Regions from separate parts of the Pseudobacter ginsenosidimutans genome, predicted to be linked through region 1. Evidence: riboswitches for the same ligand, from Rfam matches in the RefSeq annotation. Region 1 holds a riboswitch; each other region holds the start of a gene.
The links. Region 1 has a riboswitch for cobalamin ahead of FSB84_RS30015 (ribonucleoside-diphosphate reductase small subunit). Riboswitches for the same ligand answer to the same signal wherever they lie in the genome.
Positions count from the first base shown of each region.

Region 2: another riboswitch for cobalamin. It lies ahead of FSB84_RS04250 (TonB-dependent receptor plug domain-containing protein); the one in region 1 lies ahead of FSB84_RS30015 (ribonucleoside-diphosphate reductase small subunit).
Region 3: another riboswitch for cobalamin. It lies ahead of FSB84_RS25345 (PKD-like domain-containing protein); the one in region 1 lies ahead of FSB84_RS30015 (ribonucleoside-diphosphate reductase small subunit).
Region 4: another riboswitch for cobalamin. It lies ahead of metE (5-methyltetrahydropteroyltriglutamate--homocysteine S-methyltransferase); the one in region 1 lies ahead of FSB84_RS30015 (ribonucleoside-diphosphate reductase small subunit).

Region 1 is NZ_CP042431.1:7,650,365-7,654,535, forward strand. It holds gene ppsA (phosphoenolpyruvate synthase) at 1-954, opposite strand, end outside; cobalamin riboswitch at 1,489-1,649, shown strand; gene FSB84_RS30015 (ribonucleoside-diphosphate reductase small subunit) at 1,785-2,759, shown strand; gene FSB84_RS30020 (ribonucleoside-diphosphate reductase subunit alpha) at 2,812-4,171, shown strand, end outside.
Region 2 is NZ_CP042431.1:1,079,147-1,083,317, forward strand. It holds gene FSB84_RS04245 (TonB-dependent receptor) at 1-1,421, shown strand, start outside; cobalamin riboswitch at 1,526-1,741, shown strand; gene FSB84_RS04250 (TonB-dependent receptor plug domain-containing protein) at 1,854-3,728, shown strand; gene FSB84_RS04255 (DUF6580 family putative transport protein) at 3,748-4,171, shown strand, end outside.
Region 3 is NZ_CP042431.1:6,467,459-6,471,629, reverse strand. It holds gene FSB84_RS25350 (TonB-dependent receptor plug domain-containing protein) at 1-802, opposite strand, end outside; gene FSB84_RS30740 (hypothetical protein) at 889-1,035, opposite strand; gene FSB84_RS25345 (PKD-like domain-containing protein) at 1,050-2,081, opposite strand; cobalamin riboswitch at 2,210-2,412, opposite strand; gene FSB84_RS25340 (outer membrane beta-barrel protein) at 2,558-4,171, opposite strand, start outside.
Region 4 is NZ_CP042431.1:2,517,443-2,521,613, forward strand. It holds gene FSB84_RS10335 (ribonucleotide-diphosphate reductase subunit beta) at 1-134, shown strand, start outside; gene FSB84_RS10340 (ribonucleoside-diphosphate reductase subunit alpha) at 180-1,895, shown strand; cobalamin riboswitch at 2,015-2,208, shown strand; gene metE (5-methyltetrahydropteroyltriglutamate--homocysteine S-methyltransferase) at 2,388-4,171, shown strand, end outside.

The sequences.
Region 1 (4,171 bases):
GCACCAGTAGTTCTTGATCTTGCTGTAGTACTGTTCGATGATGGCCACCCATCCGGCAAGCTTCAGGATGTTCTCATCGGAAAGACAAAAACGGTACTGCGCAGAACGTTCTGTTGGGATGATGCGTACGCGCTCATCAGGATCATCTCCATACACCATCTTCTGGTCCTTTACGCCGAGCTTTTTCTCGATGATGGATTTGTATCCCTTTTCCAGCGTGGGCTTGAACACGATGAATTCATCAGGAGATACGCTGCCCTGCACTACCATTTCACCCAGTCCGTAAGAACCGTTGATCACGATCACATCTTTGAAACCGCTCTCGGTATCGAGTGAGAAAGCAACGCCGGAACTTCCAAGGTCTGAACGGACCATTTTCTGTACGCAGACGGAAAGGCCTACGGAGAAGTGATCGTACTTGAAAGTTTCGCGATAGCTGATGGCGCGGTCCGTGAAGAGTGATGCAAAACAGTTACGAACTGCATCGATGAGCGCGGCTGGTCCGCGTACGTTGAGATAAGTTTCCTGCTGACCTGCAAAGGATGCATCGGGCAGATCTTCAGCGGTGGCGGAAGAACGCACGGCCACGTCTGTACCTTGCTGATCATACTTTGCAGAGAGCGTGTAGTATGCTTCGATGATCTGCTGCCCCAGTTCCGGAGGGAATTTGGAGTTACGCACCAGGTTCCGGACCTGCAAACCTGCACGGCGAAGCGATTCCACGTTGTTGTAATCGATCTCTTTCACCAGCGCCCGGATGGTTGAGTCGAGATTGTTGAATTTGATAAACTCATTGTAGGCGTTCACTGTGATGACAAAACCTCCGGGAATGTTTACACCAAGATTGGTGAGGTTTTGTAGCATCTCGCCCAGGGAAGCATTCTTGCCACCGACCAGGTCGATGTCGTGAATGCCTACCTCATGAAGTAAGAGAATACTGCTGGTTGTTTTCATCTGAAAAAAATGTTGTTGTCTGATGACAGGATCTGTTTGGCAATCCAAAAGTAAGGTAACGATCGTTAGTCTTATGGTGGAACTTATCAATATTTTTTTGAATGCGTCCAGAAGACACGTAACAACCGGTTGCAAAGTGATCCGGACAAGGCAGAGCGGGATTTTCCGCAAACCGGCCATAGAGAAGAATGAACAGGTTATGTAATCGATATAAATAACCCGGAATAGATCGCATATTCATTAACGTTACTAAAGGCCTAAAGGGACATATCTATAATTTTATTACATGATTATTTTTTTTGCTGCCTGATAAGTGTTTCCATCTATCGTTTTGCAATCCACCATTCAACCCCAATGGGCCTTTCCGGCCATCACCTCCTTCCAAACCCGTAATGCTTCTGCACCCTTCAAACCCTTACCAGACATAAGCCGCATCATTCCTGCACTTCCACATCATCCCCATTAATTATACACATCCTGTGATTAAGTTAAATTGGAAAACGCTCCCCCGGATGCTACGTTTGCAGTCAGCTCTTGTACGCAATTTGTACCGGTTCCCGGACCTGCTCGCAGCCTCCGGGAGATTTCAGGGGAACCATGTGTGATTCATGGACTGTTGCGCAACTGTAAGTTTACCGCCCTCAAAAAGCGGACTACAAACAAGTCAGAATACCTGCCGGTATTGATCTGTGCTGAATCCTTCGCATTAAAGGTAAATGCATAACTATGATAGATGCCTGTACTTTATTCCAGGAATGAAGTAGAGGGCATATTATCGCCGTCACTTACCCTCACTGCGATCATTAAAATGTGAATTTAAAAGCGATAGTATGCAACACGAAAACGAAATTCTTTTACAGGAAAACAAAGATCGCTTTGTGATCCTTCCCATCAACTATCCCAGAGTCTGGGAAATGTACAAGAAGCATGAAGCCAGTTTCTGGACAGCTGAAGAGATAGACCTGAGTGGCGACCTGAAAGACTGGGCTGCCCTGAACGACGGAGAGCGTCATTTCATCTCCCACGTATTGGCATTCTTCGCAGCCAGCGATGGCATCGTGAACGAAAACCTGGCCGTTAACTTCATGTCTGAAGTGCAACTCCCCGAAGCACGCTGCTTCTACGGCTTCCAGATCATGATGGAAAATATCCATTCTGAAACTTATGCCCTCCTGATCGATACATATGTAAAAGACCCACAGGAAAAACACCATCTCTTCCACGCCATCGATACAGTACCCGCAGTGAAAAAGAAAGCCGAATGGGCGCTCCGCTGGATCGAGAACGGCTCCTTTGCAGAAAGACTGGTCGCATTCGCCGCCGTTGAAGGCATCTTCTTCTCCGGCTCCTTCTGCTCCATCTTCTGGATGAAAAAACGCGGCCTCATGCCAGGCCTCACTTTCTCCAATGAACTGATCAGTCGCGATGAAGGCCTCCACTGTGAATTCGCCTGTCTTCTTTACAGCATGCTCAACAACCAGCTTCCCAAAGAACAGGTGTACAAGATCATCGGAGACGCTGTCCGCATCGAAAAAGAATTCGTCACTGAAGCACTACCCGTTGACCTCATCGGCATGAATGCCCGCCTCATGCAGCAATACATCGAGTTCGTTGCAGATCGCTGGCTCATGGAACTGGGATGTGAAAAGATGTTCAACGCCACCAACCCATTCGACTTCATGGAAATGATCTCGCTCGAAGGCAAAACCAACTTCTTCGAAAAACGCGTGGGTGATTACCAGAAAGCAGGTGTAATGGGAGGCAACAAAGAAAATAATTCCTTCTCCCTGGATGAAGATTTCTAAGCAATACCTGATAAACTAACCATACTTACTACCACCATTAATATCTCAGCACATGTTTGTAGTTAAAAGAAACGGAAAAAAAGAATCCGTCAAATTCGATAAGATCACGGCACGCGTTGAAAAACTCTGCTACGGTCTCGACAGACGGTTCGTGAATTCCATCGATGTGGCCAAGAAAGTGATCGAAGGATTATACGATGGCGTTACCACCACTGAACTGGACAACCTCGCTGCAGAAACTGCCGCCTCACTCACCGTGAAGCACCCGGACTATGCACTGCTCGCCAGCCGCATCGCCATCAGTAACCTGCACAAGAATACTATCAAGAGCTTCTCAGATACCATGAAGCTCCTCTACGAATGCAGGGACGCCAAAGCCGGCAAAGCCGCACCCCTCCTCGCAGACGACGTATGGGAAGTGATCCAGCAACACCACGAACTGCTGGACTCCACCATCATCTACGACCGCGATTATGCATTCGATTATTTCGGTTTCAAAACACTCGAGAAATCATACCTCCTCAAAGTGGACGGTAAAGTAGCAGAACGCCCGCAGCATATGTACATGCGCGTTGCCCTCGGTATCCACAAACAGGATATCGATGCCGCTATCAAAACCTACCATATGATGAGCGAACGCTGGTTCACACACGCTACGCCCACACTCTTCAATGCAGGTACACCCAAACCACAGATGAGCTCCTGCTTCCTCCTCACCATGAAGGACGATAGCATCGATGGTATCTACGACACCCTCAAACAAACAGCCAAGATCTCCCAGAGCGCCGGCGGTATCGGTCTGTCTATTCATGGCATCCGCGCCACCGGCTCCTATATCGGCGGCACCAACGGCACCAGCAACGGCATCATCCCCATGCTGCGCGTTTACAACGACACTGCCCGCTACGTAGATCAGGGCGGCGGCAAACGTAAAGGCGCATTCGCCATCTACCTCGAACCATGGCACGCAGACGTATTCGAATTCCTCGACCTCCGCAAGAACCACGGTAAAGAAGAACTCCGCGCACGCGACCTCTTCTACGCCCTCTGGATCCCGGACCTCTTCATGAAACGTGTGGAAGAGAACGGCGACTGGAGCCTGTTCTGCCCCCACGAAGCGCCAGGCCTCCACGAATGCTGGGGAGATGAATTCGAAAAACTGTACAATCAGTATGAACAGGAAAAGCGTATGCGCAAGACCGTTAAAGCGCAGGACCTCTGGTTTGCAATCCTGGACGCACAGATCGAAACAGGAACGCCTTACCTGCTGTACAAGGATTCCGCCAACCGCAAATCCAACCAGCAGAACCTCGGCACCATCAAGAGCTCCAACCTCTGCACAGAGATCCTGGAATACACTTCACCTGATGAAGTAGCAGTTTGTAACCTCGCCTCCCTCGCACTGCCCCGCT
Region 2 (4,171 bases), 1.2 Mb from region 1:
CCAGTTGGGAATCGCAGTTCAAATTCAATGATCGGCAAAGTTTACAAACTTCCGTCCTCTATGGCGATCTCTATTACCAGACACCCGGCGGACTCACCAAGGCAGAGTACCTCGCCAATCCACGCGGGGCGCGGCCCGCAGCCGGTATGTTCCCCGGCGCTGATCAGGCAAATGCCAGCATCCGTCAGCAGACATTCCTCGCCGGTATCACACATAACTATGCATTCAGTGAGGCCCTTGAAAACACTACTACTGTGTACGGCGCGTTCAGTATGCTGAAGAATCCCACTTTCAGGAATTATGAAAAAAGATCAGAGCCGCATTTCGGTGGCCGGTCGGTTTTCACCTGGCGTGCAGCCATCAGTGACGCAACCCGTCTCACTATTCTCGCCGGAGCAGAAGCGCAACGCGGTTTCTTCAACACCAAAACATTCGCCAATAATGGCGGCAGCCCCGCTGCATTGCAAACCGATGATGAGATCAACAACTGGCTCTATTCAGTATTTGCGCAGGCAGAACTGCAATTCAAAACTGGTACCACTATCCAGGCAGGCGTAAGCAGCAATAAATCCAGCATCAGTATCCAACGTTTATCCTCACCCGATTTACCTCTACAAAAGAGAACCTATAATAATGAATGGGCGCCCCGTGTGGCCGTTTCGCAGAAGCTGATCCCGCAGTTACTCCTGTATGCGAGTGTGAGTCAGGGCTTCTCTCCCCCTACTTCACAGGAAGTATTGCCCAGCACCACCGAGATCAATACAAGCCTCAATGCCGAACATGGCGTGAACTACGAAGCAGGTGTGAAAAGCAATTGGTTCAATAACGCATTGTATGTTGAAGTGAATGCCTTCCGCTACCAATTGCAGGAAGCGATCGTTCAGCGAAGGGATGGCAGCGGCGCAGACTATTTCGAGAATGCAGGCAGCACCAGGCAGGAAGGTATCGAATCACAGGCACGATATCTTTTCGTTCCTAATAAACCTGGCTTTCTCTCCAATGTTCAACTCTGGGCCAGTCATACCTGGTACTTCTTCCGTTATCGTAATTTCAAACAGTTGAATACCGATCTGAAAGGAAAAGACCTACCCGGGGTTTCTCCACATACAGTAGCTGCGGGACTTGATGTAAATACAAAGCCAGGCCTCTATACCAATATCACCTTCTTCTACAGTGATCCCGTTGCGCTGAATGACGCCAATACGGATCATGCAGGCTCCTATCAACTCACCGGCGCCAGGGCCGGATGGCGCAAAGCTTTTAACGCACATATCAGTTTTGACCTCTATGCCGGGGTGGACAATCTCTTCAACACAGAGTATAGCCTGGGCAATGATGTGAATGCTGCCGGTGGCCGCTATTTCAACACTGCGCCGGGAGTAAATTACTTCGGCGGGCTTACACTTCGCTACGATTGGTAATAGAAAGTACTGCCCGCCATCACTCGCCCCGGGAGGCGGGCGACTGACCACACTCAAATAACACCCGTTAGTAAATAGTTTTTGTCCGGTGTTTCCACAGGAGTACATTTGCTGCCGTAATTGGTTTCCCGGATCCGCAAGGTCCCGGGATTAAAAGGGAAACCGGTGTAATTCCGGTGCTATCCCCGTAGCTGTAAGTTGCAGATGCAGTATCAGATCCCACTGCATCATTGTTCAATCTTCATACCACTATCTTTTTTCGATGGGAAGGTGTTGAACAGGTAACGAGCCAGAAGACCTGCCAGTTATGTTTCAATCACATCAACGAGCTTTCGGGTGAAAAGCCGGGATGAAATGAGCGCCTCATCGCGCTGCCTCACATTTCATTTCTGTAATGAATTTCCGAAGGCTCATAGTAAACTAACTATGAGCATGAACAAAAAACTTCTCTCCCTTGCCGCATTGCTGGCTGCGATGTATGCCAATGCGCAGGACTCCACTTCCGGAAAACAACTGGATGAAGTGGTGGTAACAGCTTCCAAGTACGAACGCAAAGCATCTGAAACAGGAAAAGTGATCACCGTTCTGGACAGAACTGTCCTGGACCGCAGCACCGGTAAAGACCTCGCCCAACTGCTCACCGAGCAAACAGGTATGGTAGTGAACGGCGCTACCAGCAATCCCGGAAAAGACAAATCGATCTTCTTCCGCGGCGCCACATCCAACTACACAGTGATCCTCATCAATGGAATTCCACTGGCCGATCCTTCCGGAACCGGCGGAGCATTTGATCTGCGCCTGATCCCTATCGATCAGATCGAAAGGATCGAGATCCTTAAAGGAGCTCAGTCTACACTCTACGGCCCCAACGCAGTTGCCGGTGTGATCAATATCATCACCCGCAAAGGCACCAAAGGAAAACCTGCCGAAGTATACGGCAGTTATGCCATGGGCAGCTACAATACCATCAAGGCCGATGCCGGAATGGGTGGAGGAAATGATAAACTCCGTTACAATATCGGATTCACCCATTTTGAAACGAAAGGTATCTCCGAAGCGCTGGACACGGCTGCTGTAAAGACTTTCGACAAAGATGGCTACATGCAGAAATCCGTGAACGTGAACCTCGATGGAGAGATCATCGAGAACCTTCGCGTAAAACCATTCTTCCGTTATGCCGCCATCGGCGGTGATTTCGATGGAGGCTCCTTCTTCGATTCAAAGACCAACAACTACGAAAGCAAACTCATCACGGCCGGTACCCAGGTGAATTACAAATTCAAAAAAGGACAGGTAACCGCCCAATACCAGTTCGATGATGTAGACAGGATCTCCGGCGGTTTCGCCTACAGGGGCAAGGCACAACTGGCTGAAGCATTCGCGCAATATGATCTACATGATAAAGTACAGGTTTTGGCTGGCTTCGATGCACGCATTCAGCAACTGCTGGATACCACTATCGAAAACAAGAACCCGGACATTACCATTCTCAGCCCCTATCTCTCCGTTTTCTTGAAAGACCTCAACGGCTTTTACCTGGAAGCAGGTGCTCGACTCAATAACCACAGTGAATTCGGCAATCATTTCACCTACAGCATCAATCCTTCTTATCTCATCAATAAGAACGTGAAAGTATTTGCGAATCTCGCTTCAGCTTTCAGAGCCCCCAGCCTGAACGAGCTCTATGGCCTTTGGGGCAGCAACCCTGAACTGAAGCCGGAAAAATCCTACACCTGGGAACTCGGTACACAGGCATCACTCATCAACAATGTGCTGGAAGCACGTGTTGTGTATTTCAACAGGCATATCAACGATGTGATCACCTGGATCAACAACCGAAATGAGAACCTGAACGAACAAAAAGACCAGGGCCTCGAGATCGAACCATCGATCAATATCACCAAAGACCTCAACATCAAAATGTATTACAGTTATGTTGATGGCAAAGTAACTACCACTGAAAACGGAAAAGACAGCACTTATTACAACCTGGTGCGGAGGCCCAAACATGCTTTCGGCGCAACCATCGGTTACCAGGTGACAAAGAACCTGTTCGTGAGCACCAATGTGTACACATATGGCAAACGTTATGATCTGGCCTTCGGACCTCCTCCCACTTATGCCCAGGTGATGGAGCCACTGAACAGCTACACAATCTGGAATGCCTATGCAGAATACAAACTACTGAACAACCGTATCCGTATATTTGCTGATGTGAAAAATATCACCGACGCCCAATACCAGGAGGTATTGGGTTATGGTACACTCGGCACCAATTTCATTGCCGGTGTGGCTGTCAGGTTATAAACTTTAAAACAGAACTTCCATGTCATTGAAACAATTCAATCCTCGCAACACAGTACTGTTCGCCTTTATGGTAGTGGTTGCACTGATGAGGATATTCCTCAGTGCTGAAGCGCCCATGAATCCCATCGCCACTTTCACTCCGCTCGGAGCAATGGCTTTATTTGGTGGGACCTATTTCAACAACAGGGCCAAATCTGTGCTCTTCCCTGTACTGACACTCTGGATGAGTGATATCATCCTCAACCGTTTTGTTTATTACAATGAGTGGAGATTCTTTTATGAAGGTTTCTACTGGACTTATATCTCTTATGCGCTGATGGCTGTAGCCGCTAAATTCATCATCCGCAAAGTGACTGTAAGCAATATCATCATTGCTTCACTGGCCGGCACCCTGATCCACTGGATCGGCACCAGCCCCGGTTGCTTCATGATTGAGAACAGCA
Region 3 (4,171 bases), 1.2 Mb from region 1:
CTGCGCCGGGATAACCTCTTTCTGATTTGTACCAGTACAGCCTGGCTTTCCATTCACCATTCAATACTTTGCCAAATACTGTTCCTTCCAGGCGGAACAATTGCACATTTCCATTTTTCCTTTTTTCTGTTGTATCGTATCCGTCTTTTTTCGCGTAGCGGAATTTGTATTCTCCGCTAGTGTTCAGGAATTCTGCACTGAACGCAGAACTGATCTTGTCTGACCATCTGTGTTCCCAGAATCCTGAAGGGTTGATGGTGCCAAAGGAACCTGCTTTGATGGTGGCTTTGAAGAGATCTTTTTTCTCTTTTGTTACCTGCGGCATACGGGCAGTGAGGTAAACGGAACTGGCAGATGCATAATCTTTGGCTGATTGCAGGATGGCGCTTTTCTGACCATTGTGGAGACTGATGGCTTCCATATTGTCAAGCGAAAACCTGCCCAGGTCCACTACGCCGTTCTGGGCATTGCTGAATTCAATATCATCGTAGAATACTTTTACATGATGGCTGCCCAGGCTGCGCACATCCACCGTTTTCAGTCCGCCGATACCGCCATAATCTTTCACCTGTACACCGGAGAAATAGCGGATGGCATCTGCCACGGAATACACGCTGAGTTTTTTCAGCGCTGCTCCGGAAAGTACCTGCACAGGAATGATCTCCCTGCGGGATCTTTCACCAGTTACTACAACGGAATCCAGGTGACGAACGCCGGAACTGTGCTGCTGCTGCGCGAAGCCTTGAACCGCCGCGGTTGAGCAAAGAAGGGAGAGGAGAAGGTATGAAAAGGGATGCTTCATTAACAGGAAAATTCAACCAGCAGACTGCAAAGCGCATGACCATAAAAGTTAGTTATGGCAAGGCTTTGCAAGCCCTGATCGTCCGATTATTTTTTTGGAATATTAAGGTCTTCTGCTCCTCCAACTTCAGTAGAGAGCTCTCCGAGCCAGCCGATATCGGCGAGCAGGCCGGTGTATACACGCACGAAGTGAATGCCGGAAAGTTTTACGGGTTGTCCGGTTTTTTTACTCACGGCCCAATCCAGCTTTATAGCGGATCTTTCATCGCTATTCGGCCAGTTATCTGCATAACCGAAATCGAATTCACCACTGGTCCAATACGGGAATTCCGGATCTTCTGAACTGTTCTCGATCTTATCATTCGCGATCTTAGTGCCTTTGAAGGTGAGGGTATTCCCTTTCCACTGGGGATAATAGGATTGACTATGGAAAGAGTTCTTATACACATATCCGGTGCCCCTTTGTTATCTGTCCATTTGATATATTCCATATCCGATGCGTAAGGGAAATTGGGGTGGGTCACGGGTTCTTTTTCTTCATTGGGCTTGTAATAGGTGATCTCATAATCTTTGATGGTGGAGGCTTTGTTGTATTCCGATCCTGCGATCTCGAACCATTCATCATCGGGCAATCCGTTGCCATTGGCATCTACGGCTACTTCGATGATACCGGCTTCAGACCAGGTAGCGAATCCATTGCCCAGCACCCTGAAATTGGCCTGTCCGGGAACGTTCATAACGGCGTGGTCGAAGCCCATTACGATATAGCCGCCAAAAGTACCGAGAGACACCATGCGGTTGGCCAGGATCTCATCCTGTGCCCTGGCGATCATCTGTGCTTCGGTAATGCCTGATTCCCACATGGGCAGTTCATTCAGGAATTGACCTGGCGCCGGCTGAAAATCGAATACTTTCATGGCATTACGTTTGTACGCAACCGTTTCATTCTTCACCTGGATGGTTGCTGTGCTGGTGGCAATCCTGTTGCCGTTACTAACTGTGATGGATACCTGGTAAGTACCTTCCTTGTCGCTGATGAAATAGTAAACACTGTCTGTGCTCACCAGCTGATCGTCTACTTTCCATTCCCGGGTTCCGTTGGTAATATTGGTTTCTGTGGAAAGCTTCAGTGTTTTCAACCTGTCGGCTGTGAAACCTCCGGCAGGTGTTTTGATAGTTACGGCATCCGGTATTTTCTCGTCGGAATCTTTTTTACATCCGGTGAGCCCTGCCATAGTGGTTACAATGCAGAGTGCGGATACTTTGATTACATTTTTCATGAGCTGATGGTATTACAGATCAATTTTGAATTGATGAAAAAACATTCTCAGATCAGTAATAGCCTTGCAGGAATAGATGGAATACATGCGGGGTCCGCACTGTTGTCCTGAAACCTTTCACCCGAAAGCTACGACTAGAGCATCTGGCAGGTCTTCTGACTTATTCCGGTTTGCCTGCCTTCCCATTCTGCGGGGAGCGAGAACAGTGGCTTTGTTAGACAAACCATTACTGGAATTTACAGCTACGGGGATAGTCCCGGATTTACACCGGGTTCCCATTTTAATCCTCTTCCACCGGAGTGGTTGAAGAACCAAATGCGGGGGCGAAGGTAATGATATTTTATATTAGAAAGCCGCCTGCTGCAAAATCGCAGCAAGCGGCTTCGTTTATGCTGGTTGATTAGAATTTTACATCAATGCTGAGTACATCCTGTTTTCGGGATCGGGAGCAAAAAGATTGTGATCGGGAAAATCCTTTACTGTGCCCGCTCTTTTAATTCATCGGCAGCATCGTCATTGTATTTTCGTTTACGGCTGAATGTTTCCTTACCAAAATTGTAGCTGAAGGAAATGGCTATACGTCGCGTATCGGGATCATTGGTGCGGAAAGAATATGCATTCACCAGGCCCCTGTTCTCCTCCCTGGTTCCCATGGAATGGAAAATATCTTCCAGGTTGAGCTTGATGGAGCCTTTGTTCTTCAATACTTTCTTTTGGACGGCCGTATTTATCCAATACCTGGATTTCACGTAGGTCTGGAAGTTGATGTTCGGCGCGTGATAAGTGGCATACAGCTCTGCGCTCCAGGTTTTGCTTATGCTGAATTGATTCTGTATTTGCGTTCTCCAGGTATAGAGTTGAAGGTCGATCGACTGGTTGTACAGCTTTCCATTTGTAGAGAATCTGGCGCCGGCAATATGAAAGTTCATGTTCCACCATTTGGCGGGTTTGAAACTCAGGTTCACCATCAATGCAAGGAGATCGCGGGCTGCGAAATTTTCCGGCCTGTTGATCTGCGTGTTCTTATCGATCTGCGTAGCATTGGCAATGCCATCATCCTGCCTTTCGTACATGAGACGGGTGGTCAGTAATTGTTTGTATCGCCAGTTCAGTTCAATGCGATTGGCGATTGTGGGATTCAGCATGGGGTTACCGGTGGTATAGCTGTACTGATCGATAAAGAACAGGAATGGGTTGAGCTGGTGATAGCCCGGCCGGTTGATCCTTCTGGCATAACTGAATGCCAGTGAGTTTTTTCCCGCACTGTCCAGTTTGTAAGAAGTGAAGAAAGATGGAAAAAAGGAATGGTAGTTACGTCTGAACATCGATGGGGCCACTGCCTCGTTTCCCAGCTGGTTGCCTTTGGTTTGCGTGTACTCCCATCTCAGGCCGAGTTGCAGACCGAATCGTTTCCAGTCTTTCCGCCCGTTCACATACAAAGCGTGTATATATTCACGATAGATGAAGTGGTTGGATTTACTGTAATCCGGAACAGGCTTGTTGTCAGGAATGGAATAATAGTCGGATTGGTGATTGTTCTTTACCAGCCCTGATTTGAGGCCGGTGCTGAAGCTTGCCTTGTTTTTCAATGGTAATGAATAATCCATTCTTGCAGTGAATACATCGGTACTGTAGGGAAGCCGGTAAAGGAAATTGCTGATATTGCCCAACTGGCCTGACTGGTCTTCAACGTAATTGCTCAGGTCCTGCGTACTTCTGTTATTGTATCGGATATAATTGAGGTCTGCTGTTATTTCTTCGCCTTTTTCTGTGAACCGGTGCTGCATATTGGCATTGGCTCCCAGTTGTTCCCATCTGCCATGGGTGGAGTTGTTGCCCCTGCCGGTGGAATCCGGATAATCGTTGGTGCTGAACATTTGCGTGATGTATTCCGATCCATCGTTCCTTTTCCGGGTTGTGCCATTCAGGATAATGCCCAGGGTTGTTTTTTTGTTGAGATTATAGTCCATTCCCAGTCTGGCAGAGAGCTCGTCACTGCGGGCATCGTTATCGTTTTCCACTTTCGTGGCGGTAGTTCGTTGTCCGCCGGTCGTAAAGAATGCCCTGTCATCCGTACTTTGATTGCGCTC
Region 4 (4,171 bases), 2.7 Mb from region 1:
CTGCCAAAGAAGCCGGGGCCATGTTGTGGTTTGAAGAGGAAGTATTCTCCAATAGTCTGGACGACTTCTTTGCCAAGAGGCCCGTTGAATATACCAAGTTCGACAAGAGCATTTCTGCTCACGATTTGTTTTAATTGATTGAGATTAGTGTTTATCCAAACCCATTAAATCTTTTGTGTATGACAACATTATTTGAAACTGCCGCACCAGCTGCGGACCAATTACCAGATATAGCCGGCAAATATGAGCAGGAAAAATTGTGGTGGAAGAATGAAGAAAGTGAACAGATCCTGAACAGGGGCTATCTGCTGAAAGGGGAGACTGTTGAAGGTGCTATCGAACGTATCTGCAGCGCTGCAGCGCAACGTTTGTACAAGCCGGAGCTGAAAGATGCTTTCAAAGAAATGGTGGAAAGAGGATGGATGAGCCTCAGCTCTCCCATCTGGGCCAATATGGGTACGGAAAGAGGATTGCCTATCTCCTGCTTCAACGTACACGTTCCCGATCATATCGAAGGCATCACCCACAAACTGGGTGAAGTGATCATGCAAACCAAGCTCGGCGGCGGAACCTCCGCTTACTTCGGCGCCCTCCGCGAACGCGGAAGCGCAGTGACCGACAATGGTAAGAGCAGTGGAGCCGTTAGTTTCATGCGCCTTTTCGATACAGCCATGGACACCATCTCACAAGGTGGCGTTAGACGCGGCGCCTTTGCTGCCTACATGGATATCGATCACGGTGATATCGAAGAATTCCTCTCTATCAAAGATATCGGTCACCCCATCCAGAATCTTTTCTACGGTGTTTGTGTGCCCGACTATTGGATGCAGGATATGATCGATGGAGATATGAAGAAAAGGGAGATCTGGGCCAAAGTGCTTGAAAGCCGCCAGCAGAAAGGACTTCCATATATCTTCTTCTCCGATAACGTGAACAGGAACAAACCACAGGTATACAAAGACCAGAACCTGACCATTCACGCCAGCAATCTCTGTTCCGAGATCATGCTGCCCTCTTCCATCGACGAGTCATTCATCTGCTGCCTCTCCTCCATGAACCTGGAGCTGTACGATGAATGGAAAGATACCAATGCAGTGAAGCTGGCAGTATTCTTCCTCGATGCAGTATTGCAGGAATTCATCGCCAAAACTGAAGGCAATCACTATCTCGAAGCAGCCAACAAGTTTGCCAAAAGACACCGCGCGCTCGGATTAGGCGTACTGGGATGGCATTCTTACCTGCAAAAGAATATGATACCGTTTGAAGGACTGCGCGCCAAGCAACTGACCGCCGCCATTTTCAAAGACATCCAGGAGAAAGCCAACAAGGCCAGCAAAGACCTGGCATGGATCTATGGCGAACCCGATCTGTTGAAAGGATACGGCAAGAGGAACACCACTTTGCTGGCCATCGCTCCAACAACTTCTTCCAGCGCGATCCTCGGACAAACATCACCCGGCATCGAGCCATTCAGCAGCAACTATTACAAAGCAGGTCTTTCCAAAGGCAACTTCATGCGCAAGAACAAATACCTGAAAGAACTGCTGGTGAAGAAAGGCATCGATAATGAAGATACATGGCGCGGCATTATGCTGAACCATGGTAGCGTACAGCACCTGAAAGAGCTGACACAGGATGAAAAAGATGTGTTCAAAACATTCAAGGAGATCAGTCAGCTGGAAATCATCCAACAGGCTTCCATCCGTCAGCAATATGTTGACCAGAGCCAGAGCCTGAACCTGAACATCCCTTCGGATCTTCCCGTAAGAGAAGTGAACAAACTGCTGATCGAAGCCTGGAAACTGGGTGTTAAGACCCTGTACTACCAGCGCAGCCAAAGCGTTTCAAAAGAAATGGTCACCAACCTGGTGAGCTGCAAAAGCTGCGAAGCATAGACTTATCTTTCTATAGTATATCGAAGGCGCACCTCTTGCAGGTGCGCTTTTGCTTTTCAGATCAACCTCTTCATTTCCTGCAAATGCACTAATTTGCATCCTCAAGTTCTTTTCTATACATCTTATCAAACAGTATAGGTTCCCATGTAAGATGGGATTAATAGGGAATTGTGTGCGAATCACAAGCTGTCCCGCAACTGTAAGTAACATACCTGAGTTTTTACCCTCGTTGTCCACTGTTCCGCAAACACGGAATGGGAAGGACGGTAGAAACGTTACAAGCCAGGAGACCTGCCTTTATTGAATTTGACAGTGCTTTCGTGGAAAGAAGCGATTGTTGAATTGATATGCTCCAACACATACCGCTTTAGCTTCAGCTGGTAATGTGATCGCATGCGCATATCCATCTCTTCCGTCTTTCTTCTTTTTCATTATTGCATTCCTGTTTAGCAAAGAGCTTTTAACTGATTCATCATCTTTAAAAGCGAGAACATGCAAACACAAAACCTCGGCTACCCGCGGATTGGCAGCCAAAGAGAACTCAAGAAAGCATCAGAGCAGTACTGGGCCGGAAAACTGAGTGCACAGCAACTGATGCAAACCGGTAGCGCCATCAGGCTGCACAACTGGAAACTGCAAAAAGATGCCGGTATCGATCTCATTCCCTGCAATGATTTTTCTTTTTATGACCAGGTGCTGGACACCAGTTTGATGGTTGGGGCTATCCCTGCCCGTTACCACGACCTTGTGCAGGAGAAACAGCTGCCGCATATCGATCTGCTCTTCGCCATGGCCAGGGGCTATCAGAAAGATGGCTATGATATCACTGCCATGGAAATGACCAAATGGTTCGATACCAATTATCATTACATCGTTCCGGAATTCACAGCCAATCAGCAGTTCACTTTGTTCAGCAACAAAGCGCTGAATGAATTCAGTGAAGCAAGGCAGCATGGCATCCCGGCAAAGCCGGTGCTGCTCGGACCTGTTTCTTATCTCCTGCTGGGTAAAGAAAAGGAGCCAGGATTCCATCGCCTCGAACTGATCAAGAACCTGTTACCAGTGTACCTGGAAATGTTGAGCAAGCTTGAAGAGGCAGGCGCTTACTATATTCAGTTGGATGAGCCCTGTCTGTCACTTGACCTTACAGATGCCGAAAGGAAGGTGTTCACCAAAACCTACCAGGAGATCAGGAATAAATTCCCGCAACTGCAGCTCATACTTGCCAGTTATTTCGAATGTTATGGAGAGAATCTGGCAACAGTTCTGAGCCTCCCGGTACAGGTGCTGCACCTGGACCTCGTACGATGCCCTTCTCAACTGGATGATATTCTCGCCACGGAAATTGTACGTACCCGAACGGTCCTCTCTCTTGGTGTGGTGGATGGAAGGAATATCTGGAAAAATAATTTTGAGCATACCCTTGCACTGATCAATAAAGCTGTAGCCAAACTGGGTGCAGACAGGGTTTGGCTTGCGCCATCCTGTTCATTATTGCATGTTCCCTGTGACCTGGAATTGGAGAAAAATGAAAAAACACTCGCGCCGGAGATCAGGCAGTGGCTGGCATTCGCCAAACAGAAGATCGAAGAACTGGTTACACTCAAACAACTGGCGGCAGGAGAGAACAATGAAATAGCCAATGCCAGATTGAAAGAGAATATAACGGCTAATAATAACCGTAAAACATCTGCCCTGATCCATAATTCAACGGTGAAAGACCGGGTAGCGGCAATAACTCCAAAGGACGCATCCCGCAACAGTGTATTTGCTGATCGTAAAAAACTTCAGCATGAAGCATTGAAGCTGCCTTTGTTCCCTACCACTACTATCGGTTCTTTTCCGCAAACAGCTGAAGTGAGAAGCTGGCGGGCTAAATGGAAAAAGGGAGAGCTCACACAGGAACAATACGATGAACTGATCGAAAAGGAAACTGAAGCGAGTATCCGCTGGCAGGAAGAGATGGGGATCGATGTACTGGTCCATGGCGAATTCGAGCGCAATGATATGGTGGAGTATTTCGGCGAGCAGCTCAGTGGTTTCGTATTCTCTCAGAATGGCTGGGTGCAGAGCTATGGCAGCCGCTGCGTGAAGCCGCCCATCATTTATGGAGACGTGAGCCGCCCTGCTCCCATGACCATACGCTGGACATCCTATGCGCAATCACTCACGGGCAAACCCGTGAAAGGAATGCTCACCGGACCGGTCACGATACTGCAATGGAGCTTCGTGCGCAATGACCAGCCTCGCAGTGAAACCTGTACCCAGATTGCGCT